Regions from separate parts of the Rhizobium sp. SVR5-2C genome, predicted to be linked through region 2. Evidence: predicted binding sites of a transcription regulator. Region 2 holds the regulator's gene; each other region holds the start of a gene.
What was found. The regulator PhoB, encoded in region 2, activates phosphate uptake and scavenging genes when phosphate is short. The targets are predictions, from matches to a motif close to TGTCATNNANCTGTCAT.
Positions count from the first base shown of each region.

Region 1: a site for PhoB is predicted at 3,151-3,167, ahead of ACPYOI_RS19215 (esterase-like activity of phytase family protein). Genes of this name have one in related genera too.
Region 3: a site for PhoB is predicted at 3,431-3,447, ahead of pstS (phosphate ABC transporter substrate-binding protein PstS). Genes of this name have one in related genera too.
Region 4: a site for PhoB is predicted at 4,499-4,515, ahead of ACPYOI_RS01525 (UDP-2,3-diacylglucosamine diphosphatase). Genes of this name have one in related genera too.

Region 1 covers NZ_JBNDHT010000066.1:3,708-11,247, forward strand. The annotation lists gene ACPYOI_RS19200 (GNAT family N-acetyltransferase) at 1-22, shown strand, start outside; gene ACPYOI_RS19205 (AI-2E family transporter) at 23-1,216, opposite strand; gene ACPYOI_RS19210 (OsmC family protein) at 1,451-1,906, shown strand; gene ACPYOI_RS19215 (esterase-like activity of phytase family protein) at 1,923-3,062, opposite strand; gene parE (DNA topoisomerase IV subunit B) at 3,216-5,276, opposite strand; gene ACPYOI_RS19225 (alpha/beta hydrolase) at 5,491-6,375, shown strand; gene tpiA (triose-phosphate isomerase) at 6,508-7,278, shown strand; gene secG (preprotein translocase subunit SecG) at 7,386-7,540, shown strand, end outside.
Region 2 covers NZ_JBNDHT010000033.1:9,997-17,536, forward strand. The annotation lists gene apaG (Co2+/Mg2+ efflux protein ApaG) at 1-303, shown strand, start outside; gene ACPYOI_RS12075 (Hsp33 family molecular chaperone) at 304-1,299, opposite strand; gene argF (ornithine carbamoyltransferase) at 1,394-2,311, opposite strand; gene ACPYOI_RS12085 (acetylornithine transaminase) at 2,353-3,552, opposite strand; gene ACPYOI_RS12090 (GcrA family cell cycle regulator) at 3,969-4,502, shown strand; gene phoB (phosphate regulon transcriptional regulator PhoB) at 4,569-5,252, opposite strand; gene phoU (phosphate signaling complex protein PhoU) at 5,287-6,000, opposite strand; gene pstB (phosphate ABC transporter ATP-binding protein PstB) at 6,043-6,858, opposite strand; gene pstA (phosphate ABC transporter permease PstA) at 6,874-7,540, opposite strand, start outside.
Region 3 covers NZ_JBNDHT010000006.1:7,833-15,372, forward strand. The annotation lists gene pstB (phosphate ABC transporter ATP-binding protein PstB) at 1-371, opposite strand, end outside; gene pstA (phosphate ABC transporter permease PstA) at 374-1,225, opposite strand; gene pstC (phosphate ABC transporter permease subunit PstC) at 1,228-2,205, opposite strand; gene pstS (phosphate ABC transporter substrate-binding protein PstS) at 2,285-3,307, opposite strand; gene ACPYOI_RS02940 (LysR family transcriptional regulator) at 3,603-4,490, opposite strand; gene ACPYOI_RS02945 (CidA/LrgA family protein) at 4,589-4,999, shown strand; gene ACPYOI_RS02950 (LrgB family protein) at 4,989-5,693, shown strand; gene ACPYOI_RS02955 (cupin domain-containing protein) at 5,694-6,038, opposite strand; gene ACPYOI_RS02960 (LysE family transporter) at 6,047-6,664, opposite strand; gene ACPYOI_RS02965 (TIGR02391 family protein) at 6,812-7,288, opposite strand; gene ACPYOI_RS02970 (DUF5343 domain-containing protein) at 7,281-7,540, opposite strand, start outside.
Region 4 covers NZ_JBNDHT010000003.1:36,648-44,187, forward strand. The annotation lists cobalamin riboswitch at 1-143, shown strand, start outside; gene bluB (5,6-dimethylbenzimidazole synthase) at 185-868, shown strand; gene ACPYOI_RS01515 (DUF2865 domain-containing protein) at 875-1,939, opposite strand; gene ACPYOI_RS01520 (NADP-dependent malic enzyme) at 2,064-4,376, opposite strand; gene ACPYOI_RS01525 (UDP-2,3-diacylglucosamine diphosphatase) at 4,547-5,404, shown strand; gene ACPYOI_RS01530 (MFS transporter) at 5,548-6,768, shown strand; gene dgcA (N-acetyl-D-Glu racemase DgcA) at 6,720-7,540, opposite strand, start outside.

The DNA.
Region 1 (7,540 bases), on a different contig from region 2:
CATGGAGAAGCGGTTGAAATGATCAGCCTTCGGCAGCGCGCTGCGCCGGCGGCGCCTGCTCGTCGATCATGACTTCCGGACCAAGCCCCGTCTGATCGCTTGCTGTGACTTCATGCATCCATTCGCGCCAGATCGCGACGAGCAGAGCCATCAGCACCGGGCCGATGAAGAGACCGAGAAAGCCCATGGTCTTTACGCCGCCGACGAGGCCGAAGAAGGTCGGCAGGAAGGGAAGCTTGATCGGGCCGCCGACAAGTTTCGGACGCAGAGTCTTATCGACGATGAAGAGTTCGACCGTACCCCAGACGAAGAGCGCGATGCCGGCAAAATGTGATCCGCTGGCCAGGAGGTACACCGAAACCAACGTGAACGAGAGCGGCGCGCCGCCGGGTATCAGAGCCATAAGGCCCGTTATAACGCCAAGCGTGACCGGCGAGGGTACGCCTGCGATCCAGTAGGCGACCCCGAGCACGATGCCTTCCCCGATTGCAATCACCGTCATGCCCATGACGGTTGAGCTGATCGTTGCCGGAACGACCCGCGAAAAGCGCTCCCAGCGATTGGGCAGGATGCGCTCGCCGAGCATGTCGATCTGCCGCGAGAAGGACGATCCGTCGCGATAGACAAAGAAGAGCGCGATCAGCATGAAAAGCAGCGTCAGGAGCAGATGGAACGACGCACCGCCGGCGGCGAGAACCGCACGATAGATATTGCCGAGATGGGCACCGCTGATGACCTGAACGAGTTCGCCGAGCGACCCGGGGCTACCAACGTATTTCGTCCAGAGTTCATCGAGGTAAGGCCCTGCAAACGGCAGCGCAAGGATCCATTGCGGCGTAGACGCGCCCTGCCGGTTGGTCTGAACGACCCAGGCAAACCATTCACGCACTTCGCCTGTGGTGTAGGTAACCGCAAGCCCGATCGGGATGACCAGAAAGGTGATGATCAGAAGGATCGCGATCGTGGCGGCGATCGTTGTGTTGCCGCCGACGCGGCCGAGAAGCTTGCGATAAAGCGGCCAACTCGCAAAGCCGATGACGAGTGCTGCCAGAACTGGAATAACAAAGCCATGGAAGAAATAGACGCCCGCAGCAACGATGAGGATCAAAAGCCAGCGAGCGGCCGAAATCGACGGGATCAGCGGCGTGCGCGTGGGCGCAGACGGGCCAAGCCACCGCGTTTCGCCTGGCAGTCTCTTGTTGTTCGAAAGGCTCACGTCGTTTTTATTTCCTTCTTGTTCTCATGGATATGCGCTCTACGGCGCCCGGACGCAAGCATATCGATCATTTAAGTCGGAGCTTTTGCGATCACTGACGCAGCCCGCAGCTTCAGGGTGCCGCATATCTCAATCCTCTGTACGAAATGTGACGAAGTTTTCTTTCAGAGTCTTGATGACCGGCGAAAATAGTACAGGTTGGATCAACGGCATCGAAAGCTATGGTTGGGGACTATGACGTTATTTTCAGCGGAAGTTTCATGGCAGCGCGGTGAGGGCAGCTTTACGGACGGCAAATACAGCCGCGGCCATACATGGAATTTCGACGGAGGCCTTTCGGTACCTGCCTCGGCATCTCCGCACAACGTGCCGCTTCCGTACTCGGTCGCCGAGAATGTCGATCCCGAGGAAGCCTATGTAGCGGCGCTCTCCAGCTGCCACATGCTCTTCTACCTTTGGCTTGCATCGAAGAAGGGCATTGCTATCGACAGCTATGTCGATAACGCGACGGGCATCATGGAGAAGGTCGACGGAAAAATGCTTGTCAGCCACGTCGAGCTGAAGCCGAGCGTTGTCTATTCAGGCGAGGCGCCGAGCCGTGAAACCGAGGAGAAGCTCCATCACGAAGCCCACGAACTCTGCTTCCTCGCTAATTCCGTCAAGACGAAGATAGACGTTCGCCTCGGCTAGCGGCGCCATCTCTCCGTTACGATTGCGGACGGTGCAATAGTTTGAAGGCGTAGAACTGCGTCTTTTGCCCGGTCGAGAAATTGTTGTCGGAACCGAGGATCAGGACGTCGCTGCCGTCCTTCGCCCTGCCTATCGCCATCGACTCGATGTTATCCGGCACCAGGCCGGCGGCGCGCAGATCGAGCACCTGGCTCTTGCGGACGGGAACGATGCGCTGATCGGTCCTGGCGAGAGAAGCGATGGCCGAGACGTCGGTGGCGCCGTCGAGGTCCAGCATGAAGATCTTAACGTTGTTGCCGAAGCCTTGGGCGTAGCTGCGCTCGACGGCGAGCAGGCGGTGGTCGTCGAGTGCGACGATCTCCGCCATGCCGTTGTCGTTGCCGCCAATGGGCTTTGTGGCAGCCTGCGGGATCGGCGAGATTGGATAGACATACTGCGCCTTCGGTTCGCCAGTCGCCCCGTCATAGCGGATAATGCGCGACAGGCTGCCGTTGACGAGCGAGGCCGCCGGACCGTCCTGGTAGAGCGCAGCTTCGACGCCGACGAACACATCACCGTCGGGTGCGACCGCAAGATCCTCGAAGGCGAGATTGTCGCGGATGCCGGTCGATTTGTCGGCCGTCGGCGCGAAGCCTTCCGGCAGCTTGAATTCGCGCACAAAAGCACCGTCCGGCGAGGCGACGCGGACGAAGGGGGCGATCAGCGCCTTGCCGTCGCCTTCGCTACCCCAATAGACGCCGTCCCGGCCGAGGCGGATCGATTCCGGGTCAACGGTGCGGGCGGCGAAGGGTTCACCGTTCTTGTCCTGCAGCGTCACCTGCTTGACGACGGAAACGCCCTTGAGGCCGGAGCCGTCAACATCGACGTCGAGCTCATAGAAGCGAGCTGGGCCTTTTTCGGAGCGGTCGTCGCTGATGGCGATGTAATGGCCGGTCGCCGGGTCGAAGTCGAGACCGGAAATGCCGCCGAATTCGACGCCGTTTTCCATGTGACCGGTCGGGATGACGAATTCACCGAGATAAGAAAAGGAGATCCCGGCCGCGCAATCGCCGAACGGGCAAGGCGTCTCGAAGGTTGCGCCGATCGTGGTGGCGTGGAGGCTGGCGGCGCTGGACAGGAGAGCAACAGCGATAGTCGCGAGAAAACGCTTGGTCATGGCGAACATCCGGCTGGCGAGGAGGTTGATGAGCAGAACAGGCCGACGGGATCCCCTTTAAAGGATCGGCCCCGCCAGTCGCGTCGCTTGTCATGCACCGGTTGTTTGACGGAGTTGTTACGATTCTTCGTCAATTTCGTGAAATAGCGAAGCTCAGATATCGAGGTTTTCGGCAAAGGCGGCACGGTCCTGAATGAAGCGGAAGCGCGCGTCAGGCTTCGTGCCCATAAGGTCGTCCACGGCGGCACGGGTTCCCTCGAAATCGACCTCGTCGATCAGCACCCGCAGCAGCGTTCGCTTGCTCGGGTCCATCGTGGTTTCCTTGAGCTGCGCGGGTAGCATTTCACCAAGGCCCTTGAACCGGCTGATTTCGATCTTTCCCTTGCCCTTGAATTGCGTTTCCATCAGTTCCTGCCGATGGGCGTCGTCGCGTGCGTAGGCTGATTTGGCGCCTTGGGTGATCTTGTAGAGCGGCGGTACAGCGAGGAAGAGGTGACCGCCGCGGATCAGTTCCGGCATCTCCTGATAGAAGAAAGTGATCAGCAATGACGCGATGTGGGCCCCGTCTACGTCGGCATCGGTCATCACGATGATGCGCTCGTAGCGCAGGTCCTCATCGCGATACTTGGAGCGAGTGCCGCAGCCGAGCGCCTGAACGAGATCCGCAAGCTGCTGGTTGGCGCCTAACTTTTCGCGGCCGGCGCTCGCAACGTTCAGGATCTTGCCGCGCAACGGCAGGATTGCCTGATTGGCGCGGTTGCGCGCCTGCTTGGCGGAGCCACCTGCCGAGTCACCTTCGACGATGAAGAGTTCGGCGCCCTGGGCCGTGTTCTGCGCGCAATCGGCCAGTTTGCCCGGAAGGCGCAGTTTGCGCACGGCGGTCTTGCGGGTGACTTCCTTTTCCTTGCGGCGGCGGAGACGCTCCTCGGCGCGTTCGATCACCCAGTCGAGCAGCTTTGCAGCCTCGTTGGGATTGTCCGCCAGATAATGGTCGAAGGGATCGCGAAGCGCGTTTTCGACTATGCGCTGTGCCTCGACGGTCGCCAGCCTGTCCTTGGTCTGGCCGACGAATTCCGGTTCGCGGATGAACACCGACAACATGCCGACCGCCGAAATCATCACGTCGTCGGTGGTGATCTGCGCTGCGCGTTTGTTCTGCGTCAGATCGGCGTATGCTTTCAGCCCCTTGGTCAGAGCGATGCGCAGACCCGCCTCATGCGTGCCGCCCTCGGGCGTCGGAATGGTGTTGCAATAGGAGTGGATCTGCTGGTCGCCACCATACCAGGTGATCGCCCATTCGAGCGAACCGTGGCCGCTCGCCTTTTCGCTCTTGCCGGCGAAGATTTCGCGGGTGACGGTAAATTCCTTGCCCATCGTCGCCTGCAGGTAGTCCTTCAGCCCGCCGGGGAAGTGGAAGACGGCCTTGTCCGGAATTTCGGAACCCTGCGGAAGCACGCCTTCATCGCAGCTCCAGCGGATCTCCACGCCCCCGAAGAGATAGGCCTTGGAGCGCGCCATACGGAAGACACGCGCCGCCTCGAACTTCGCGTGCTCGCCGAAGATCTGCGGATCGGGGTGGAACCGCACGCGCGTCCCGCGGCGGTTGTGCACGTCGCCAAGCTCTTCGAGACCGCCCTGCGGCAAGCCGCGGGAGAAGCGCTGTCGGTAAAGCTTGCGGTTACGCGCGACTTCGACTTCGAGATAGTCAGAGAGCGCGTTGACCACTGAAACGCCGACGCCGTGCAGACCGCCCGAGGTTTCATAAGCCTTTCCGTCGAACTTTCCGCCCGCATGCAGCTTCGTCATGATCACTTCGAGCGTCGATTTGCCCGGGACCTGCGGGTGGTTTTCCACCGGAATGCCGCGGCCGTTGTCCGAGACGGTTAGATAGCCGTGGACATCGAGATGCACCTCGATGAAGTTTGCGTGACCGGCGACCGCTTCGTCCATCGAGTTGTCGATGACTTCGGCAAACAGGTGATGCAGCGCCTTTTCGTCGGTGCCGCCGATATACATGCCGGGGCGCATGCGCACCGGTTCCAGACCTTCGAGAACGCGGATCGACGAGGCACCGTAGTCGTCACCATTCGAGGCTGCCGGGGCCGGACGCGCTGACGCAGCCGGGGGCGCGGCGGGCGCTCGCGCCGGCTTTGGTGCCTCCTCCTGCTTGGGTGCGAGAGGCATTTCGGAAAAGAGGTCGTTGCTGTCGTCCATGGAATTGTTCAGATCTTTATCCTGCCGGCCGGCGTGTCCGCTTGAGGCCAGACCCAAAATCACCGCATTTGATGTCACGTTTGCGAATCATGCAGATTCTGCCAGAAACCGCCTCGCTAAGCGATGCCGCTCGATCTGGCGGAATTCTTTGGAATTGGTTTGCGTTGCCAGACGCGGAATGGCAAGCGGCCCGAGGTGCAAGGAAACCACCCGCATGAGAATGTCCACAAGTCATTGCACGATTATTGCTGTAATTGCGGCCTTTTTCCTGTCCTGTGACATTCACAGCGCGGCAGCGGATGGCTTGCCGCCCTATAAGGACGAACTTTTCTCCAGGCAAAACGTGTTGCAGAGCGCCGACGACGGCGCCTTCGAAGTGATCGACTACGATGAGATGCGCGACATCAATGGTCGCGACCAGATCCCGCAAAGGCGCGTGCAGCGGAAATATGTGTCGCTCGGCGTACGCAAGGTACAGCAGGACGAAACCCTGTCTCTGGACGGCCTCCGGCTGGATGTCACCAGGGTGGGACCGGCAGACGGAGCGGCCTTCACGGTGATCTTCATCCACGGCCGCGACGGCGATCGCCGCCTCGGGGCCAACGACTATTCCTTCGGCGGCAACTTCAACCGGCTGAAGAACCTCGCGGCCGGCAATGGCGGGGTCTATTATTCGCCGACGGTACGGACCTTCGACAGCGACGGCGTCGCCAAGATCGCCGAACTCATCCGCTATGCTAGCGGGAAATCAGGTGGAAAGCCGGTGATCCTCGCCTGCGCGTCCATGGGCAGCCAAGTCTGCTGGGGGATCGGCCGCGATCCTGCGAGCGTCAAGCGGCTGAGGGGAATGGTGATCATGAGCGGCGTCGCCGACCCCGCTTTCACGAAAAGCGCCTTCTACAAAGCCAAGCTGCCGCTTTGGTTCGCGCACGGGAGCCGCGATCCGGTTTATGCGGCGGCCGACCAGCAAGCCCTCTTCGAAAAGCTCTACAAGTCGAAATACCCGGCCCGTTTTACGCTTTTCCAGAACGGGAACCACGGTACGCCAATCCGGATGATTGATTGGCGGCGGGTCTTGAACTGGATTCTCGCTTCCTAGGGTTTTTAAGCGCCGAATTTAATCATTTGCGCGGCAACTCGGCCGATTTACCTAGCGTGAACCGGAGATCGCTTTCCTTTCGGCTGCAGTTTTGCTAAGGCGCACCCATGAGGAAAAGCTTGGAAGGCCGGTATGACACCTGATGTGCGCCCGCTTGTGGCGGGAAACTGGAAAATGAACGGCACACGCGCCTCTCTCGATCAGATAAAGGCTATTGCGGAAGGCGTTAACAGGCCGCTTGCCAAGCGGGTGGAGGCGCTGATTTGCCCGCCCGCGACACTGCTGTATGTCGCGACCGCGCTCTGCACGGACAGCCCGCTTGCGATTGGGGCGCAGGATTGCCACCAGAACCCGGCAGGCGCACATACGGGCGATATATCCGCCGAAATGATTGCCGATTGCTTTGGAACCTATGTGATTGTCGGCCACTCCGAGCGCCGGACCGACCATGCAGAAACCGACCATCTCGTCCGCGCCAAGGCGGAAGCCGCCTTTGCTGCCGATCTGACCGCGATCATCTGCATCGGTGAGACAGCAGACGAGCGCAAGGCAGGGCAGACGCTCGACATCCTCAAGCGCCAACTCTCCGCCTCCGTTCCGGACAGTGCCACAGCCGAAAACACGGTCATTGCCTACGAGCCGGTCTGGGCGATCGGCACCGGTGTCACGCCGACGGTAGATGACGTCGAAAAGGCGCATGCCTTCATGCGGTCGGAGCTCACAGGCCGCTTCGGCGCCGAGGGCCGGAAGATCCGCATTCTCTATGGCGGCTCGGTGAAGCCCGGCAATGCCAGGGAACTGATGGGCATCGCCAATGTCGACGGCGCGTTGATTGGCGGAGCGAGCTTGAAAGCATCCGATTTCCTCGCCATCTACGGCGCATATGAAACGCTCCTCGCATAAATAAGCTTAGCATATTCCTGGCCGAAGGGCTTGGAATAGCCGATCAGCTCATGTAAAGAGCGCCAGATTTTTATTCGATGCTCGCCGAAGCGGGCAGGACTGGACCCATGCAGACAGTATTGATTGTCATCCACCTCATGATCGTGCTGGCGCTCGTCGGCGTCGTGCTCATCCAGCGCTCGGAAGGCGGCGGTCTCGGTATCGGCGGCGGTTCGGGATTCATGTCGGCGCGCGGTACGGCCAATGCGCTGACCCGCACGAC
Region 2 (7,540 bases):
TGGGGTTACCGGATCGTAATCAGCAACAATTCGGACCTGACCGTCAGACTCATCAACCGTTACTGGAACATCACCGACCAAAACGGCGTGGTGGATGAGGTGACCGGTCCAGGCGTCGTCGGTGAGCAACCCCGGCTGGAACCTGGCGACACCTACGAATACTCGTCCGGCTGTCCACTGGATACGCCATCGGGCCTTATGTTCGGGCACTACCAGATGGAAACCGACGCAGGCGAGTTTTTCGACGTAGAAATACCCGCCTTCTCGCTGGATTCTCCCGGTCTGCTCAGGGTACTGAACTGATCACTCGGCAGCCGTTGCGACTTCTTCAACCTCAAAACGATAGGTCTTGGAGCAGAATTCGCAGGTGACGGCAATCTCGCCGTTTTCCTGGCTGGCATCGATCTCGTCCGCCGAGAAACCCTTCAGCACATTCTTGATCTTGTCGCGCGAACAGCTGCACCGGTCGAAGACTTCCCGGGCGCCGAAAACGCGCACGCCACGCTCGTGGAAGAGACGATAGAGCAGCCGTTCCGTACCGACATGCGGGTCGGTCAGTTCATCGGCGTCGATAGTATCGACCAGCGAACGGGCTTCAGTCCAGGCGTCGTCTTCCCTGTGAGTGTGAGCGCCGTCGTCTCCGTCGCCGCCGTGGAGGTCGGCGTGACGCATCCGCTCAGGTGCTTCCGGCAGGAACTGCGCCACGAGCCCCCCTGCCCGCCAGCGATGGCGCGGCATGCCCGCCTCGTCGCGATCGAACAGTTCGGCAGCAGCCAGACGGACACGCGTCGGGATCTGTTCCGACTGACGGAAATAGGTGCCGGCGATATCCTCCAGCGAGGTACCGTTGAGCGGCACGATGCCCTGATACGGCTGGGTGAATTTGCCCTGATCGATCGTGAAGGCGAGCACGCCTTTACCGAGCAACTGTTCCGGCTCGGTCTCGCCTGCGGCGACTGCCTTTTCGAGCAAAGCCTGATCGAAGCGAGCATAGGCGCGAACATCCTCCGGCGTCGAGAAGTCGGCGACGAGGAGATCGACCGGGCCATCGCCCTTCGTCTGCACCGTGAATTTGCCCTCAAACTTAAGGGACGTGCCGAGGAGCACCGTCAGCGCGATGACTTCGGCCAGAAGCCGGGCGACGGGAGCGGGATATTCGTGGCGCTCAAGGATCGCATCCAGCATGGGGCCGAGTTGCACGGCGCGGCCGCGCACGTCGAGGCCCTCTACCTGAAACGGAACAACGTGATCATCGCCGGCGAAGTCGAAATCGCCGAGAGCGCTTGCAGTATCGGACATGGTCTTACTCCTAGTCGTCAGAGCGGCAGACTAGAAAGCCTTTCCGCTCGCGCAGCCACGAGGCCATGAGGCCAAGCACAGCGCGTAGTATGGTTCAGATCGCGCCCAGGCACCATGCAAGAATCGACTTCTGCGCATGAAGGCGGTTTTCCGCTTCATCGAAGACGACGGATTGCGGACCGTCGATCACCTCGTTCGTCACTTCCTCACCGCGATGGGCGGGCAGGCAATGCATGAACAATGCATCCTTGCCGGCCTTCGCCATCAAAGCCTGATTGACCTGATAAGGCTGGAAGACGTTGTGACCACGGGCCCGATGTTCCTGATTCATGGAAACCCAGGTATCGGTCACCACGCAATCGGCTCCCTCGACCGCGCGGTCGGCGTCATGACCGAGCACGATCTGGGCACCCTCGTTGCGGGCCCAGTTTAGATAGTGATCCTTTGGCTCGGAACCAAGAGGCACGGCCATGTTCATCCGGTAGCCGAAGCGGGCGGCACCTTCGACCAAGGAATGCAGGACATTGTTGCCGTCGCCGGTCCAGGCAACCGTCTTGCCCTTGATGGGGCCGCGATGCTCCTCGAATGTCATGACATCGGCCATGACCTGGCAGGGATGGGTATCGTCCGTCAGCGCATTGATGACGGGGACCGTCGCATGTTCGGCAAGCTCCAGCATGCGGCTGTGCTCCGTCGTGCGGATCATGATCGCGTCGACATAACGCGAAAGCACTTTGGCCGTATCGCCGATCGTCTCGGCGCGGCCGAGCTGCATTTCGGTGCCGGAGAGGAAAAGCGTCTCGCCGCCGAGCTGGCGCATGCCGACATCAAAGGATACGCGGGTGCGGGTGGAAGGCTTTTCGAAGATCATCGCCAGCATCTTGCCGGCAAGCGGCCTGTCGCCCTTTCCGGCCTTGAAAGCCTGCTTACGCGCGATCGCGTCGTTCATGATGACCCTGAGATCGGATGCGGTTACCGCCGAGAGATCGAGAAAGTGTTTGGGGGAAGCCATTTCGTTCTTACCTGTCTGCTCCGCAAGGAGCGTCCGTCCATTCAAGCCGTCTTCTTGGTCTTCTGCGCGCGAATGCTTTCTGCAGCACGCTCGAGGCGAGAAAGCCCTTCGCGAGCCTCCTCCGCCGTGACGACGAGTGGCGGAAGCAGGCGGATAACGTTGTCGCCCGCCGGAACCCCAAGCAGACGAGCGGCGCGAATAGCCTGCAGCAGTTCGGATGATGGAACCGCTGCCTTGACCCCAAGCAACAGGCCCTCGCCGCGCACATCCTCAATCACGTCCGGATAGCGATCCTTGAGCGAGGCAAGGCCCTGGCGGAAGACGAGCGCCACCTCACGCACGTGCTCAAGGAAGCCCTCGGCAAGAATGACGTCGAGCACTGCGCTGCCGACCGCCATCGCAAGCGGATTGCCGCCGTAGGTGGAGCCGTGGGTGCCGACCTTCATGCCGGAGGCTGCCTCCGCCGTCGCAAGGCAGGCGCCAAGCGGGAAGCCGCCGCCGATACCCTTTGCGACCGCCATGATGTCCGGTGTGACGCCGGACCATTCGTAGGCAAACAGCTTGCCCGTACGGCCGACACCGGTCTGAACCTCGTCCAGGATCAGCAGCAGGCCCTTCTCGTCGCAAATCTGGCGCAGCGCCCTCATGAACTCGTTGGTCGCCGGGCGGATGCCGCCTTCGCCCTGTACCGGCTCGATGAGGATGCCGGCGGTCGCGTCCGTGATGGCGGCTCGGACTGCCTCGATATCGCCAAAGGGAACCTGGTCGAAGCCCGGCGACTTCGGGCCAAAACCCTCCAGATACTTCTCCTGGCCGCCAGCAGCGATCGTCGCCAGCGTGCGGCCATGGAAGGCACCTTCAAAGGTAATGATATGGAAGCGCTCGGGATGGCCCTTGGAATACTGATATCGGCGCGCCGTTTTGATCGCGCATTCGAGCGCCTCTGCCCCTGAATTGGTGAAGAACACCTTATCGGCGAAAGTGACGTCCGTCAGCCGCTTTGCAAGCGCTTCCTGCCCGGGAATTTCATAGATGTTCGATAGGTGCCAGACCTTGTCGGCCTGCGCCTTCAAAGCCTGGACGACGTGCGGATTGCTGTGGCCGACCGACGTCACGGCAACGCCTGCCCCAAAGTCCAGATAACGTTCGCCGCTTTCGGTTATCAGCCAGACGCCCTCACCTCGCTCGAACCGCAGAGGGGCACGAGAATAGGTGTCATATAGCGGCGCGGCTTCAGCCATGGCGCGGTCTCCTGTCGAGGTTGGGGCAACCGGACTCCGGCTAAAAACCGGGTCCAAAAAATTAAAAATGCCGCCTTTCGGCGGCGAGTGACACTATTTACTTTTCGCACTGCAATGTCAACAAACTGCGAGTTTACCGCGTGCTGCAACATAAAGCCAAAGGAACTTATTTTATTAACAGCTAATGTTGCAGAAATGACTCGCACGGCCAGCAAGTTGGGGAAAACTTGAAATTCGATTCATCCGGATTCCCGCGACTCTTGTCACGGAGTCAGCCTCACACTAGGTTAAAACTCAATTACTAGACTGCATGCGGCGGAACTAGTCACCAAAATTAGTCAAGCGTTTCCTGCTTCGGACACATCCGAGGCAATGGTGAGGGATTCTGCCTTCACAACGCTAATCGGAGACAGGGCATGAACTGGACAGACGAGCGTGTCGAAAAACTCAAGAAGCTTTGGTCCGAAGGGCTGAGCGCGAGCCAGATCGCCGCACAGCTCGGCGGCGTGAGCAGAAACGCAGTCATCGGCAAGGTCCACAGGCTTAGCCTTCCCGGCCGCGCCAAAGCCGGCGGCACTGCGACGACGGTGCGCGCGCCGAAGCGCAATACCTCGGCTCCCCGCGCGCCGAACTATGCCTCGCGGATTGCAACCCGCACGGTCACGCGCCAGTTGGGCGCGACGATGCTCAAGGAAGAGATCGAAGTCGACCTGATGGCGGAAATGGAATATCGTCCGGCCGCGAACGTGGTCGTACCGATTTCCCGCCGTCTTGGCCTGACCGAGCTTACTGAACGCACCTGCAAGTGGCCGGTCGGCGATCCGCTGAAGGATGATTTCCATTTCTGCGGCTGCGAAAGCAACGACTCTTCTCCCTATTGCAGCTACCATCAACGCCTGGCTTATCAGCCGGTCAACGAGCGCCGCCGGGCAGCCGCCCGCGCAAACTAAGCCGGATAAGAGACAAAAAATAACGGGCCTCGCGGCCCGTTTTTTATTTCCTCATGGGAGCGGCAATCAGGCTTCCATCGAATATCCAGCGCCGCGGACCGTGCGGATGACATCCTGCATGTTGGAGAAGTTCAGCGCCTTGCGCAGGCGACCGACATGGACATCGACCGTGCGCTCGTCGACGTAGATGTCGTGGCCCCAGACGCCGTCCAGAAGCTGGGAGCGCGAGAAAACGCGGCCGGGCGACGACATCAGGAACTCCAACAGGCGGAATTCGGTCGGGCCGAGCCGGACTTCGCGGCTCTTGCGATGAACACGATGGGTCTCGCGGTCGAGCTCTATGTCACCGCATTTCAGGACCGTGGAGAGGACCTCGGGCTTGGCGCGGCGCAGCATCGCCTTGACGCGGGCAACGAGTTCAGGTGTCGAGAACGGCTTGACGACATAGTCGTCAGCTCCGGTCGAAAGACCGCGCACGCGCTCGCTCTCCTCGCCGCGGGCTGTCAGCATGATGATCGGCAGACGCTCGGTCTCCGGCCGCATCCGAAGGCGGCGGCAGAGCTCTATGCCGGACACGCCCGGCAGCATCCAATCCAGGATCAGAATGTCCGGCGTCCGTTCCTGAAGGCGTATCTCGGCCTCGTCACCACGCAGGATGGTATCAACTTCAAAACCTTCGGCTTCAAGATTATAGCGAAGGAGCACGCTGAGTGCCTCTTCGTCTTCAACGACTGCAACTCTCGGGATCATTCGATTACTGTCTCCTGGGGGCCGGATTCGGAGGTTATTCCGTTACCGCGCCGACGGTGTTGGCGGTATCGTCCTTCGGACGCTCGCCTTCCGGCTGGGCACCGGTCGCCATGTAATAAATGGTTTCGGCAATATTGGTGGCGTGGTCACCGATGCGTTCGATATTCTTCGCGCAGAAGAGAAGATGCGTGCAACTGGTGATGTTGCGCGGATCCTCCATCATGTATGTCAAAAGCTCGCGAAACAGCGAAGTGTACATCGCATCGATTTCTTCATCGCGCTCGCGGATCGACTTGGCCTTGTCGGCCGCTCGGCTCGTGTAGACGTCGAGCACTTCCTTGAGCTGGACGAGCGCCAGTTCGGAAAGGTGCTCCAGGCCGCGCGCGAGCTTTCGCGGAACGCCGGCGCTCTGAACGGCGATGACACGCTTGGCAGTGTTCTTGCCGAGATCGCCGACGCGCTCGAGATCAGCCGCGATGCGAATCGAGCCCATGATTTCGCGAAGGTCGGAAGCCATCGGCTGCCGGCGTGCAATCGTGACCACCGCCTTTTCGCCGATCTCGCGCTCGGCATGGTCGAGGATCACGTCGTCCGAGATGACCTTCTGCGCCAAGGCGGTATCGCTATTCACCAGCGCTCGGACAGCGTCCGATACCATCTGTTCGGCAAGTCCGCCCATCTCCGAGATGCGGCGGGACAGGAATTTGAGATCGTCGTCGTACGCAGAAAAAATATGTGTCGATGCCATGGGGAACGTCCTTGATTGTCTCTACATTTCTGACGCCAAAGATCAGCCGAAGCGGCCCATGATGTAGTCCTGGGTGCGCTGATCGTCCGGATTGGTGAACATCTTGTCGGTATCATTCTCCTCGACGAGATTGCCGAGGTGAAACATAGCGGTTCGCTGCGAAACACGGGCAGCCTGCTGCATGGAGTGCGTCACGATGACGATCGTGAAATTCTCGCGCAGCTCATGGATCAGCTCTTCGACCTTCGCGGTGGCGATCGGATCGAGCGCCGAGCACGGCTCGTCCATCAGAATGACTTCGGGGCTGACGGCAACGGCGCGGGCAATGCAGAGGCGCTGCTGCTGGCCGCCGGACAGCCCGGTGCCGGTTTCGTGCAGGCGATCCTTGACTTCGTTCCAAAGGCCGGCGCGCTGCAGGCTGTGTTCAACGATCTGGTCCAGATCGGCCTTCGACTTCGCAAGACCATGGATGCGCGGACCGTAGGCGACGTTCTCATAGATCGACTTCGGGAAAGGGTTCGGCTTCTGGAAGACCATGCCGACGCGAGCACGAAGTTCGACGACGTCGATATCCGGATCGTAGATATCGTCGCCGTCGAGAGTGATTTTGCCGGTAACGCGGCAGTTGTCGATCGTATCATTCATACGGTTGAGACTGCGCAAGAAGGTGGACTTCCCGCAGCCGGACGGGCCGATGAGTGCGGTAACGGTGTTTTCGCGGATGTTCAGCTTCACGTCGAAAAGCGCACGCTTGTCGCCATAGTAAACCGAGACGTCCTGGCCGATCATCTTGTACGGGATCGTATTCATTCGTTTGTCCAGAGCCTTCTCAACTGCTGCTTCGGTTAACATGTTCATGAATATGTACTCCGTTTACCAGCGACGCTCAAAGCGACGGCGCAAGAGAATGGCTCCAAAGTTCATGACAATCAGGAACAGGAGCAAGACGATGATGGCACCAGAGGTGCGTTCGACGAAGGCGCGTTCTGCTTCGTTGGCCCACATATAGACCTGCACCGGCAGCGCCGTGGACGGATCGAGCGGGGTGGCCGGCGCACTTGCAACGAAGGCGACCATGCCGATCAGGAGAAGCGGCGCCGTTTCGCCAAGCGCGTGCGCCAGGCCGATGATCGTGCCGGTCAGGATGCCGGGCATCGCCAGCGGCAGGACGTGGTGGAACACCATCTGCATCTTCGAGGCGCCGAGGCCAAGAGCAGCCGCGCGGATCGACGGCGGCACGGCGCGCAGCGCGGCACGGGTGGCGATGATGATCGTCGGCAAGGTCATCAGCGACAGCACCAGGCCGCCAACCAGCGAAGCCGAACGCGGCAGGCCGGCGAAATTGATGAAGACGGAGAGGCCGAGCAGCCCATAAACGATCGACGGCACGGCCGCGAGGTTATTGATGTTCACCTCGATCAGATCCGTCACCTTGTTCTTGGTGGCGAATTCCTCAAGGTAGATCGAGGCGGCAACGCCGATCGGCAGCGAAAGAACCAGAACGATCAACATCAGGTAGAGCGAGCCGACCAGAGCCACG
Region 3 (7,540 bases), on a different contig from region 2:
CCGTAGGCGATGTTGTCATAGATCGACATCGGGAACGGCACGGGCTTCTGGAACACCATGCCGACGCGGGCGCGCAGCTCATTCATCGAGAAGCCCGGTTCGAGGATGTTGTGTCCGTCGAGCTTGACCGAACCGGTGGCGCGCATCTTCGGATAGAGCATGTAGATGCGGTTCAGGATACGCAGCAGCGTGGACTTGCCGCAGCCGGACGGACCGATCAGAGCCGAGACCTGCCGCTCCGGAAAGTTGAGGCTCACATCGCGGATCGCATGCGTATCGCCGTAGAAGAAGTTGACGCTTTCCAGCGCGAGCTTGTCGGTTGCCAGCGGATTTGTTGCCCGGCGGGCGTCGAAGGATTGGGATGACTGCATCTTCATTTGCCACCTTTGCGATTCAGAACGGTGCGTGAGACCACGCTCAGAACAAGGACGACCGCCGTCATGACAAAGGCACCGGCCCAGGCGAGCGCATGCCATTCGTCATAAGGGCTCATGGCGTATTGGAAGATGACGACAGGAATGTTCGCCATCGGCTCGGACATGTCCGTGCTCCAGTACTGATTGTTCAGCGCGGTGAAAAGGAGCGGCGCCGTTTCGCCGGAAATGCGAGCAACGGCGAGCAGCACACCGGTCAGGATGCCTGCGGCGGCAGCGCGATAGAGCACGTTGACCGTCACCTTCCAGCGCGGGATGCCGAGCGAAAGCGCTGCCTCGCGCATGACGTCCGGCACCAGCCGCAGCATCTCGTCCGTGGTGCGGACGACGACGGGCAGGAAGATGAAAGCGAGCGCGATGCCGCCGGCATAGCCCGAAAAATGCCCCGTCTGACGCACGACGACCTCATAAACGAAGAGACCGATGATGATCGACGGTGCGGAAAGCAGGATATCGTTCACGAAGCGGATGAGGTCGCCGATCTTCTTGCCGCGGCTGTATTCCGCGAGATAGGTGCCGGCCAGAATACCGATCGGCGTGCCAATGACGACAGCGAGCAGGACGATCATCAAGCTGCCCATGAAGGCATTGGCGAGGCCGCCGTCTTCGCCCGGCGGCGGCGTCATTTCAGTGATGAGCTTCGGGCTCAGCGCCTCCAAGCCATTGAGGAGCGTCGTCCACAAGATCCAGACGAGAAATACGAGGCCGATGAGCGTCGCAAGTGTCGCAAGCGTCAACGCGATTGCGCTCTTTGCTTGCCGGTAGCGATAAAGCGAGCTGGAAACGGCCATGCTCATTCCCCCTTCTGTTTCGCAATGCGCAGCAGCATCAGCTTTGCCATGGCAAGGACAATGAAGGTGACGACGAAAAGGATGAAACCGAGCGCGATCAGCGACGACAGGTAGATGTCGGTATCGGCTTCCGTGAATTCGTTGGCGATCGCGGCGGCGATCGAGTTGCCGGGCTCCATCAGCGAGATAGCGATATTGTGCGTGTTGCCGAGCACGAAGGTGACGGCCATGGTCTCGCCGAGTGCCCGGCCGAGGCCGAGAAAAATACCGCCAACGACGGCTGTGCGCGTATGCGGAATGACGATATCGCGCACGACCTCCCACCGGGTCGAGCCCAGGGCATAAGCCGATTCCTTGAGTTGCGCCGGGACGACGAGGAAGACGTCGCGCATGACCGAAGAAATGTAGGGGATGATCATGATCGCCAGCACAATGCCGGAGGTCAGCATGCCGATGCCCATCGGCGCTCCGGAAAAGAGCAGGCCAATGACCGGCAACGGGCCGAGCCAGTCGATCAATGCCGGCTGGATGTAATCCGACATGAAAGGCGCGAAGGTGAAGAGCCCCCACATGCCGTAGATGATGCTGGGGATGCCGGCCAGCAGCTCGATTGCGCCGCCGATCGGGCCTCGCAACCAGCGCGGTGCGACTTCCGTGACGAAGACGGCAATGCCGAGACTGATCGGAACGCCGATGATCATCGCGAGCGCCGAAGTGACCAGGGTGCCGTAAATCGGCACGAGACCGGCGAAGTGCTGCGCGACAGGATCCCATTCCGTGCCGGTGATGAAACCGAAACCGAAGGTGCGGAAGGCAGGAAGCCCGCCCCATGCCATGGAGATCGCGGCTGCCAGCAGGGCCGCGAGAACGAACAGGCCGCAGCCCATCACGATCCATGAGAAAATGCGGTCGCCGGTCCGGCCGTCACGCCGCTTCGCGCCCACGTTTGCCGCGGGCAGCGATGCCAATGCTTCGCTCATATTAACACTCGACTTGCTTTTGAGGGGGCTTCAAAGGCAATGGGGCGAGAGCCACGCTCCCGCCCCGATAATGGTCGGCTCAGCCCTTGAAGGAGGCAGTCCAGTAGTCTTCGATTTGCTTGACCAGGGTCGCCGGCAGCGGCACGTAGTCGAGCGAAGAAGCTTCCTTCTGGCCGTTTTCAAGCGCCCACTTGAAGAAGGCGAAGGCAGCCTTGGAGCGAGCGGCGTCCTTCGGCTCCTTGTACATGATCGCCCAGGTGGTTGCCGTTACCGGCCAGGCCTTTTCGCCTGGAGCGTTGGTCATGATCAGGTAGAAGTCCTGAGCCTTGGCCCATTCGGCGCTGGCAGCAGCAGCCGAGAAGCTTTCAGCATTCGGCTTCGGGTACTGGCCGGCGGCGTTCTGAAGCAGAGCGTAGGGCAGCTTGTTCTGCAGGGCGTAGGCGTATTCGACGTAGCCGATCGAGTCCTTGACGCGGGTCACGTAAGCAGCGACGCCTTCGTTGCCCTTGCCGCCGATGCCGACCGGCCAGTTGACGGCGGTGCCTTCACCGACCTTGGACTTCCAATCCGGGTTGACCTTGGAGAGGAAGTTCGTCCAGTTGAACGAGGTGCCCGAGCCGTCCGAACGGTGGACGACGGCGATCTGCGAATCGGGCAGCTTCAGGCCGGGGTTGAGGTCGGCGATGGCCTTGTCGTTCCACTTGGTGACGTTGCCGAGATAGATGTCGGCGAGAACCTTGCCCGTCAGCTTCAGCTGGCCGGTCTTGATGCCCTTGACGTTGATGACCGGAACGATGCCGCCAACGACGAGCGGGAACTGGCCGAAGCCACCGGCCGTCAGGTCTTCAGGCTTCAGCGGCGCGTCGGAGGCGCCGAAATCGACGGTCGCAGCCTTGATCTGGGCGATACCGCCACCCGAACCGATCGACTGATAGTTCAGCTTGTCGCCGGTCTGCTTGTTGTAGTCAGCCGACCACTTGGACAGGACCGGATAAACGAAAGTAGAGCCGGCGCCGGTGATGTCGGCGGCGGAAGCGGAGACTGCGAAAACGGCAGCCAGGCCCGCACCGAGGCAGGCAGAAAGAAGTTTCTTGGTGAGCATTTAATCTCTTCCTGAATAGCACAAAACAACGGCGAGAGCGCTCCATGGAGGGGCTATCCACTTGTCTGGAGCGCCGAAATTCCCGCCATAATAGGCGGGCTAGGCGCTCTACATTACAGTTTGATGACGGTTCGATGACAGCGGCACGACGGTTCGGCGAGCCGACCTACCCTTAGGTCGAGAAATCAAAGGCTTAGCGACAAACGATTGGAAACATTACAAAACTTTAATGTGGGACTGCCTTGGTTTTGCCATACCGAAAGGGGGCGAAGGTGCCGGGAAGAGACCGCGGCGCTCAGGCGTCAGGACCGCTCCGCGCGGCAGCCAGCTCCAGCCAGGTGCGCGCAGCGTCGGACATGTAGGAGCCGCGCCGCCATATCCAGGCCATGTGCCAGGCCATCGCCGGCGCGGTGACGGCGACGTGGCGCACGCGGCCGTGCACCCGCTTCTCGGCGATGAAGCGCGGCAGGAAACCAATACCGAGGCCGGAGGCCACCAGCTCGACGATGAAGGTAATCTGGCTGGAGCGGGCAGCGATCGCCGGCGGGGAGCCCGCCATGCGGCAGGCATCCAGAATCATCGGGTTCAGCGCAAAGCCAGTGTCGAACAGGATGAAGGGCATGTCCTTCAGCGCCGCCAGTTCGATTTCGCCGGCGTCAGCCAGCGGGTGGTCGACGGGAAGGAGCACGTCCATCGGATCGTTGCGGACATCCTGCCATTCGAACTCGTCGGGCACCGGGAGAAGCGATACTCCGAGATCGACCTCGCCGCTGCGCACGAGTTCCTCCAGCCGCTTGCTTCCGTGCTCGGCGAGCTGGATCTCGATGCCCGGATAGCGTTTCCTGTAGACCGCAAAGAGAGGCGCGAACAGCGCGTCGCTGCCAATCGGCGGAAGTCCGAGCCGCAGCCTCCCCCGTCTCAGGCCACGCAGCTCCGCCAATTCGGAAACCAGGTCGCTCTGCTCCGCAAGCATTTGGAGTGCGCGCCGGTAGACGATGTCGCCTGCCGCCGTCAGGCTGGAGCGATGGCCGATCCTGTCGAGCAGAAGAACGCCGAGCTCGTCCTCCAGCTGCTTCACCGCCTTGCTGACGGCCGATTGAGTCAGGAAGACCGTCCTTGCCGCCTGGGAGAAGCCTCCCTGGCGCACCACCTCGACAAATATCCTCAGCGTCCGCAATTCCACGTCCATTCCAATATGGACTTATTTGTATTCAATCAATTCATTTTTCTCATGGATCGGCCGGCTTTATATGCATGGTGCAGTTTTTAGAGAACGCAGCCATGTCCCTTGTTCGAACCGCCTCCATTACCCGTCTACGGGAGGGCCGCCTCCTCCAGATCGGCCTGATCATGACCTTCTGGTTAACCGGGGAAGCATTCGCCCACATCTCGGGCATACCGGTTCCCGGCAGCGTCATCGGACTGTTTCTTGTGCTTGCGCTGCTTGCCGCCGGATGGATCAAACCCGCCGCCATGCGCCGGGGCGCGCAGTGGTTCATGGCGGAAATGCTGCTGTTCTTCATTCCGGCCGTGCTTGCCGTGCTCGACCATCGCGAGTTCCTCGGACTCCTCGGCCTGAAGGTCCTTGCCGTCATCGTAACGGGAACGCTCGTCGTCATGGGTACGACGGCGCTTGCCGTGGAGCTTGTCCTGCAGCTGACGGCGGCCCGCGGAGGCCCCGATGATCTCTGAGGCCGCCCCTTCGCTGCTGCTCGCCGCCTTCTGGTCCGCGATCACCATTGCGCTCTACTTTTTCGCCAAGGCGGCTTATCGGCGCTGGCCGCGTCTGTGGCTGTCGCCACTTGTCTTCGCACCCGCCCTCCTCATCATCCTTGCCGTCGTGATGCGCGAAACCTATGCCGACTACATCCGCTCCACCCACTGGCTGGTGATGCTGCTCGGCCCTGCGACCGTTGCCTTCGCCGTCCCGATCTACGAACAGCGGGCGACGATCCGGCGTTACTGGCCGGCGCTCGCGCTCGGTGTCACCGTCGGCAGCGGCGTCGCGGTGGGCTCCGCCTGGGCGCTTGCGAGCCTCCTCAGCCTCGAGGGCAACCTGCGGCTCAGCCTACTGGCGCGCTCGGTCAGCACGCCCTTCGCCATGACGGTTTCGGCCGACATCGGCGGTGTGCCGGACCTGACCGCCGTCTTCGTCATCATCACCGGCGTCCTCGGCGCAGCCCTCGGCGAGACCCTGCTGCGTGTCCTGCCGCTGAGATCGGCGCTCTCGCGCGGCGCACTGCTCGGCATGGGAGCGCACGGCGCAGGCGTTGCCAAGGCGCAGCAGATCGGCGCCGAGGAAGGCACGATCGCCGGTCTCGTCATGGTGCTGGTCGGACTGGTGAACGTTCTCGCGGCACCGCTGCTCAGCTTGCTGCTTCGTTAGTCAGATGCGGATCACATAATCCTTGCGAGTCGTTTCAACGACTTCCCAGGTTCCCTTGAAGCCCGGTCTCAGGATCATCCGGTCGCCCGCCTTGAGATGGACGGGCTCGCCGCCATCCTCGGTAACGATGGAGTGGCCGGAGAGAATGCAGAAATATTCCCACTCGTCGTAGGCGATGCGCCATTTGCCGGGCGTCGCTTCCCAGATGCCGGCATAGAGGCCGCCTTCGGCCTCCTCCAGGTTCCAGGTGCGGAATTGCGGATCGCCGGCAATGATGCGGTCGGCAGCGGGCGCTCCCACTTCGGGTTCGACAGCCTCGATATCAAAGACAATCTTGTGCGGCATGAGTTCTCCTACCGGGCGGACGTCAGAAGCTTCATGCCGAAGCCCATGAAGATGACACCGGCCATGGCATCGATACCGCGGCGGCCCCGCGCATAGGCTCCGGCGACCGCGGGGTTGCGCAGGATCGTGAACACGAAGGCGTACCACAGCGAGGAGACGAGAACCATGGTCGCGACCGACAGGGCACCGTGCAGCCAGGAGTGCTCGGCAGGCAGCGTTGCCGCAAAGAGACTGGCGACGAAGAAGGCCGATTTCGGGTTCGCAAGATTGGTGACGAAGCCGGAATAGAAGGCCTGCTTCGTGCCGATTGCCGGACGCGTGGCTGGCTCACCGGAGGAACCTGCATTCGTATACGTCTTCCAGAGGAGCTTTGCGCCGAGCCAAAGCAGATAGGCGCCACCGGCAATCTTCAGGAAGAGATAGGCAAAGGGCGCGGCCGCGAACAATGCGCTGATGCCGAGCCAGCCGGCCAGTCCCCAGCAGAAGGTGCCGAGGATGACGCCCGCAATAACGGCTACCGCCGCACTCCGAGACCCCTCCAGCGCCGTTCTGACGACGATGAAGAAATTCGGACCCGGCGTCATGGCGGCAACGGCCCAGATGGCTGCAACGGAAAACAGGAACATAAGAAAGGCGGCCTTTCCAGGAAATCGACTACGGCTCGGAGCTTAGAGGCTTCCGACGCCCCGGCCAAGAGCGACTACTCGAGGTCGGCAATGATACCCCGCACGTTCCTCCATGCCGATCGGTTGAGGACGACCTGCCCCAACAACCTACGGAAATTCTCGCTCCTCCAGTCTTCGTAACAGTACCGACGCCATCGAGAGATGATCTAAGCATCGGTCGATGGGGTCTACGTTGATGTCATGGCCACGTGGGTTCCTGATCGCTGACATCGATCCCGCGAAAATGAAACGGTAGCCATTTTGCTCGTCTACTTCGCTTTGGTTTACCATATCCGTGAGCCTAATCTTGGCTTTCTTTTCCGAGAAAGCATTCATCATGAGGCTGTGGCCGCTGTCTTCGATTTTAGACAACGATTTGACCGTTAGGTCGAGATATTTGAAGGCTTCAAATGTGGCTTGAGAGTAATGACCATCATCGAAAAGCTTCAATGCGACCCGGCCGATGTCAGGGTGTATGTTTCTTTCGTCGAAGGGATGGATCGACCGTATTTCGATCGCTGACCGTTTGCCGACATGTCTCGAACTTCTGGCAATCTTTTCGAAGTTCGCAAATGCGTTAATCATTGATAAGGTTAGCCTTTATACTCCGAAAAATATTGTCGTAGGTTTCCTGAGACCCCTCTGCGGGTAGATTTATTTCAATTCGCACGGTAAGGGCCATGTCACGCTTATGACTGCTCTTTGTCGCAGGAAGCTCGATCGGTTGAGAAACGGCGTCTTCCTTTTTCACCTTCGTGGGCTTGGTGGTTTTGGCTTTGGTCCCGTTTGTTGCTGCCGAGCGGGGCTTCGCCTCAGCAGCTTGTTCCATACCGGCAA
Region 4 (7,540 bases), on a different contig from region 2:
CGGGAATCCGGTGTGAGACCGGAACGTGCCCAACGCTGTAAGGCTGACGCTTGCTGCAAAACTGCCACTGGCTTTCGGGCCGGGAAGGCTGCGGCAAGCGGGTGACGCCAAGTCAGAAGACCGGCCTGACAGGATAGACTGACCCGCGCGGACGGCGGGCGGTTGCGTTGTTGGGGATTTGACGATGCGACCCTTGAATGACGGCGCGCTTGCGGGCGCGTCTGCCTTTGATAGTGAAGAACGCGATGCGGTTTATCGGGCGATCATGACCCGCCGCGACGTGCGCGATCAGTTTCTGCCCGATCCCTTGCCCGACGATGTTGTGGGACGCCTGCTGGAGGCAGCGCACCACGCGCCCTCCGTCGGCTTCATGCAACCCTGGAACTTCATTCTGGTGCGCGATCCGGCCGTTCGGCAGCAGGTGTGGCAAGCCTTCGACCGCGCAAACCGCGAGGCGACGGAGATGTTCGACGGGGAGCGCCGCGACAAATACCGCTCGTTGAAGCTCGAAGGCATTTTGCGGGCGCCGCTCGGCATCTGCGTGACCTGCGATCCGACACGCGGCGGCAGCGTGGTGCTCGGACGGACCCACAATCCACGCATGGACGCCTACTCGACGGTCTGCGCGGTCCAGAACCTGTGGCTCGCGGCCCGAGCGGAGGGCGTCGGTATCGGCTGGGTGAGCATTTTCCACGAGAGCGACCTGAAGGAGATACTCGGTATCCCGGCGCATATCGAGGTGATCGCGTGGCTGTGCGCAGGCTATGTCGACGAGCTTTACCTGGAGCCGGAGCTCGCCGTGAAAGGCTGGCGGCAGCGCCTGCCTCTGGAAGAACTGATCTTCTCCGACCGGTGGGGCAACCGCTAGCGCCCGTCAGTTCTGTTGCGGCTGCGCGCCGGATGTTGCGGGCCTCTTGAGGTCGATCGCACCCTGATCGCCAGCCAGGAACTGCGGACCGACCTGACGGACCTTGTTGTTTGCGGGATCATAGGGGCGATCCGGCACCGAGGGTTGCGGCGCCGGTTCCGGGGTCGCGGCGGCGGTCGCCGGCGGCTTCGACCGGATAGTCGTGATCGAGCCTTTCTGCGGCGGCTCGCTGATCGCCTGGTTCTTGCGGATGTTGTCGTAGTAGGCTGACAGATTGCAAGAGCAGGTCGACTTTTCGCCGGGGGCGCGCTTCTTGTAGGCGAAGGCATTCGGCATGGCGCTGTAAGGCGCACCGGTCGACGCCGAGATCATGTTGGCGGCGTCGGGGTTCGCGATGTCCTGGTAGAAGAGTTCGGTTTCAATGCCCGGGCACATTTTCGAGCATGTCGCAGCGTCGCGTCCAAAATCGACCGAGGTTGCGTTCGTGGTGATCGGGAAAAAGCCGCCGTCGCAGGTGCGCACGCACATGGTGGTGACTTGCGCCATCGGCTCGCCGCGCGGCACGCCGAGCGGGATGAACGTGTCGCTGCGCATTGTCTGCTCTTCGGGGCTCGGCGCGGGGGCATAGGCTTGATCGTCGGGCCAATATTCCTCGACCTCATTGCAGCCATTGTCTTCAAGCGCCGCCATCAGCTCCCGGCGTCCGCGATCGTCCACGCCTTCCCGTTCGCGCAGGTCGTTGCTGCGGTCCTGCAGATACTGGATGTTGTCGACCATGCGCGCTTCGGATTGCTCCAATTCGCTGCAGTAGTCCGCATTCTCGCCGCCGATCACCACCATGCTGTCGACAGAGCAGCCGTACCTGCGCATGTCTTCGCGGACATCGCGCAGTTCGAGATTCTGCTCGGCAATTGCGCTGGCGTAGTGGTGGTTGAGCTCGGGGCTGTTGGTCGTGATTTCCGGCAGATTGGCGAGGCGGGCGCGCAGGTCCTGGCAGATCGCATTCGTCTGCGCGGCCGCGGGAGCTGCGAGGGTAAATAGAAGCGCAAGGGTCAGGTTTCGACGTTTCACGGTATCATCCCGCTAGCAAGCCAGGCCGGTACGCGGCGGAGCATTCGCCGCGTATGCCTTTCTAGCCTGTTTCCGTTAACAGGCTAGCGACGGATTCTAACGCATTTTCCCGTTTGGCAGCAACTTATGCGGGCTGCGAAGCCTCAACGACCGCAAGAGCCGCCATGTTCACGACGCCGCGCGAGGTGACCGAAGTCGACAGGATATGCGCAGGCTGCGCGGTTCCAAGCAGAATCGGGCCGACATGAAGCGCATCCATCATCGTGCGGACGATGCCGAGCGAAATGTTGGCGGCATCGAGATTCGGGAAGAGCAGGAGATTGGCTTCGCCGGTCAGGGCGCTATTCGGCATGGCGCGCTTGCGCAGTGTTTCCGATAGCGCCGAGCCGCCCTGCATTTCACCGTCGACCTCGAGTTCGGGGGCACGCTTGCGCACGAGCTGCAGGGCGTCGCGCATCTTTCGGGCGCTCTCGGAGTCGCGGGAGCCGAAATTCGAATGACAGATCAGCGCGGCCTTCGGCGTTATGCCGAAGCGGCGAACTTCCTCGGCCGCGAGAAGGGCGATCTCGGCGATCTCATCATGCGTCGGATTGTATTTCACGAAAGTATCGGCGAAGAAAACCGGTCCTTTCTGGGTGATCAGCAGGCTGAGGCCGGCAAAGGTGCAGACGCCCGGCCGCCTGCCGATGATCTGGCCTACGTCCTTGAGGTGGCGGTCGAACCGGCCTTCGACGCCGCAGATGAGGGCATCGGCCTCGCCGCGCTTCACCGACAAGGCGCCGATGACGGTGGTGTTGGTGCGCACGATGGTGCGGGCGGCCTCCGGATTGATGCCCGCACGACCGACGAGGGCGAAGTAGTCGTCGACGTAGTCGCGGTAACGGGGGTCGTCTTCGGGGTTTACCACGGCGAAATCGACATTCGGGCGAATGCGGATGCCGAAGCGCTTCAGGCGCGCCTCGATAACCGATGGACGGCCGATCAGGATCGGCTCGCCGATCTTTTCTTCCAGCAGTACCTGGGCCGCACGCAGGACGCGCTCGTCTTCGCCTTCCGCGAAAATGACGCGCTTCTTGTCGGCAGTCTTGGCGCTCGTGAAGATCGGCTTCATGACGAAGCCCGAGCGCCAGACGAAGCGGTTCAGCTGATCGAGATAGGCGTCGAAATCGGCGATCGGCCGCGATGCAACGCCGGTCTCGGCGGCCGCCTTGGCGACAGCCGGAGCGATGCGCAGGATGAGACGCGGATCGAAGGGCGAGGGGATGAGGTAATCAGGACCGAAGACCGGCGTCTCGCCGGAATAGGCGCGGGCGGCGACGTCCGATACTTCCTCGCGGGCAAGCCCGGCAATCGCCTTGACGGCGGCCATCTTCATCTGTTCGTTGATGGCCGTGGCGCCACAATCGAGCGCGCCGCGGAAGATGTAGGGGAAGCAGAGGACGTTGTTCACCTGGTTCGGGAAGTCGGACCGGCCGGTGCAGATCATCGCGTCGGGGCGGGCCGCACGCGCAAGCTCCGGCATGATCTCGGGCGTCGGGTTGGCGAGCGCCATGATGAGTGGCTTCTCGGCCATCTGCGCGAGCAGTTCCGGTTTCAAGACGCCGGCTGCAGAAAGGCCAAGGAAGACGTCGGCGCCGCCGATGCTGTCGGCGAGCACGCGCTTGTCGGTCTTTTGGGCATAGACCTCCTTCCACTCGTCCATCAGCACGTTGCGGCCGTCATAGACCAGTCCCTCGATGTCGTGGACCCAGATGTTCTTCTTCTTGGCACCGAGCTCGACGAGAAGATTGAGGCAGGCGAGCGCCGCGGCACCCGCGCCCGAGGTGACGATCTTGACATCCCCGATCTTCTTGCCGGCCAGTTCCAGACCGTTCAGGACCGCGGCCGCAACGATGATCGCGGTGCCGTGCTGGTCGTCATGGAAGACGGGAATATTCATCTTCTCGCGAAGCTGGCGCTCGACCTCGAAGCATTCCGGCGCCTTGATGTCCTCGAGGTTGATGCCGCCGAAGGTCGGTTCGAGCGAGGATACGGTGGAAACCATCTGGTCGACGGTGGACGCGTCGATTTCGATGTCGAACACGTCGATGCCGGCAAACTTCTTGAAGAGAACCGCCTTGCCTTCCATCACCGGCTTAGAAGCGAGCGGGCCGATATTCCCGAGGCCGAGAACGGCGGTGCCGTTAGAGATAACGGCAACCAGATTGGCGCGCGAGGTGTAATCGGCGGCGGTTTCCGGATTGTCGCGGATCGCAAGGCAGGGTGCTGCGACGCCCGGGGAATAGGCAAGCGCGAGGTCGCGCTGATTGCCGAGCGGCTTGGTCGCCTGAATTTCGAGTTTGCCGGGACGGGGATAACGGTGGAAGAAAAGCGCCTGTTCGTCGAGGTTTCCGCCCGTTTCATTTTTGTCCGTCTTGGATTTTTCCTGATGATCCATTGCCGTCTCCACTACCGCACTTACACTTTTCCGAGACTCCTCCATACAACAATCGGCTGAGCGGGCCAGTCAGAATTTCGGCATCGACGTGGAAATCGCGCAGGCGCGACAATGTGCCTTCCTGTCATCTTCCTGAAACACGAGTCTGATTTTGGAAGACCAGATGAACGATGGGGGCGGGCAGGACGCCTGTGAAAGACAATATGGATACCCGACACTTCCGTACTCTCTTCATTTCCGATGTGCATCTCGGCTCCAAGGCGGCGAAGGCAGACTTCCTCATCGATTTCCTTCGGTATCACGAAGCCGATACGATATTTCTCATCGGCGACATCGTCGACGGCTGGCGGCTGAAGCGGAGCTGGTACTGGCCGCAGGTCTGCAACGACGTGGTGCAGAAGCTGCTGCGCAAGGCGCGCAAGGGCACGCGAGTCGTCTATATTCCAGGCAATCACGACGAATTCCTGCGTGACTTCCCGGGCATGCATTTCGGCGGCATCGAAGTGGCTGAGCGCATGATGCACGATGGAGCCGACGGCAAGAAATATCTCATCCTTCACGGAGACGAATTCGACGTCGTCGTGCGCAACGCGCGGCTGCTCGCCTATCTCGGCGATTGGGCCTATGACATGGCGATCCGCATCAATATCGTGCTGGCCGCCATCCGGCGCCGGATGGGCATGCCCTATTGGTCATTCTCCGCCTGGGCGAAGCTGCAGGTAAAGCATGCCGTGAACTTCATCGGAGAGTTTCAGCGCGTGGTCGCCGAGGAAGCGCGCAAGAGCGGTGCTGACGGCGTCATCTGCGGCCATATCCATCATGCCGTAATCGAGGATTTGGACGGCGTGCGCTACATCAACACCGGCGACTGGGTGGAGAGCTGCACGGCGATCGCCGAGCATGAGGACGGCACGTTCGAACTCATTACCTGGCGCTCGATTATGGACTCCCAGGCCATTACGGACGCCCAAGCCATTCCTTTGGCAATCGAGCATCGCGACAGCAAGCTTGAGCCGCAGGCTGCCTGATTTTTTATTGGGAAGGCATCTAGCCGTTGCCTTCCGGCGACAGCCCTACTTATTTTCTAAAACGTTTCAGAGAGGCGATTTCTCGCCATAGTCGCGCTTAGGTTGATGTGCTAGGTGACGCACAGTTTCCTACAGGTCAACCAATGATTCCCGCCCAAAACGCCCCGACAGGTAAGGGGCCGCCGCCGCGCTTTCGGCTGCTCAGCGCCCTGTCTTACTGCGCCCCCCTGATTGTCAACGGCGTCGTTCTTCCCTTCTTTCCCGTCTGGCTCGCGGTCCACAAATTCACGGATCATGAAATTGGTGTCGTTCTGGCGGTGCCGATGGTCGTGCGCGTTCTCGTGGCGCCGATCGTTGCCATGTATGCCGACCGCATGAAGGAGCGTGCCGACGTGTTGCTCTGGTCCGGCGGACTGTCGTTGCTGACGGCGGTGGCGCTCTACTGGACGACAACGTTCTGGCCGGTGCTGATCGTCTTCACGATGCAGGGAGCGACCTTCGCGCCCTATGTGCCGGTCGTGGAGTCGATCGTCATTTCCGGCGTGCGCCGGTGGGGGCTCGACTATGGCTCGATGCGGGTCTGGGGTTCGATCGCCTTCATCGCATCGACGCTGATCGGCGGCGAAATGATCGGCCATTGGGGCGGCTCCATGGTGCTGCCGGTCATGATCTTCGGCTTCGTCGCGACGATGCTGATGGCGATCTACTGTCCGCGCATCGGGCCGACGCGACGGCGCGGCACGCCAGTCGACATACCGGCGGCGACTGGCAGTTCGCTCCGGCAGCCGCATCTTCTGGTGCTGCTTTGGGGCGTCGCGATACAGCAGTCGAGCCATGCGGTGCTCTACGCGTTTGCCTCGATCTACTGGCACCAGCTTGGTTTTTCGGGAACCGAGGTCGGCATTCTCTGGAGCGCCGGCGTCGCCTCCGAGGTTATGGTCTTCTTCGTTTCAAAGCACCTCAACCGCCGCTTCAGCGCCTGGACGCTCATCCGGATCGGCTGTGCCGTGTGCATCTGCCGCTGGATCCTGTTTCCGATGCATTGGGGCTTTGCCGGCTTCTTCTTCCTGCAGTGCTTCCACTCCTGCACGTATGCCTTTGTGCATACCGGTGTACAGCGCCGGATCGTCGCCACGGTTCAGGCAACGCAGGAATCATCCGCCCAAGGCGCCTACTTCTTCTACAACGGTATGTTGATGGGACTGATGACGCTTGCCTCGGGCTATATCTACAGCTGGCTCGGCCTCGCGAGCTACTATGTCATGGCGCTGGCCGCAGCCTTGGGCATGGCCCTCGTCTTCACGGCCTATTACCTTCAGCCCCAAAGCTCCTTCTCCGGCGGAAAGACCAGAGAGGCGGTGTAGCGCAACCCCGGCTCGCGGTCGCGGGCGAGAAGCAGCGGGCCGTCGAGATCGACGAATTCGACGTCCTGCGCCAACAGCACGGCAGGCGCCATGGCAAGCGATGTTCCGACCATGCACCCAAGCATGATCTGGAAGCCGAGGCGTTGTGCCTCGCGCTTCATCGCAAGGGCTTCCGTCAGGCCGCCGGTCTTGTCGAGCTTGATATTGATGGCGTCATAGCGGTCGCGGAGGCTGGCGAGATCGCCGGTATGATGAACGCTTTCGTCGGCGCAGACGAGAACCGGGCGCTCGATACAGGCGAGCATTTCGTCCTTGCCTGCGGGCAGCGGCTGCTCGACGAGGGCGATCTTCATTTCGGCGGAAATGCGCAGGTGATGCGTGAGCGTTTCCTCGGGCCAGCCCTCGTTGGCATCGAGCATGATGATGCTATCGGGTGCGGCGTCGCGCACGGCGCGGATCCGGCTTTCGTCGTCGCCAGTGCCGACCTTGACCTTCAGCAGCGTCCTTGCCGAATGTTCGCGCGCCTGCGCCGCCATGACCTCCGGCTCCCCGAGCGAGATCGTATAGGCGGTCGTGAGCGGCTGCAGAGAGCCGAGGCCAAGGCGTTCGGCGACGCTTTGCCCGCCAAGCTTGGCCTCCAGATCCCATATCGCGCAATCGACGGCATTTCTTGCCGCGCCAGGGGGCATGGCGCGCAGCAGGTCTTCAGTTGAAATGCCTTGCTCGATCAGCGGCCGGGCGGCTTCGATCTGTGCCGCCACGCTTTCCATCG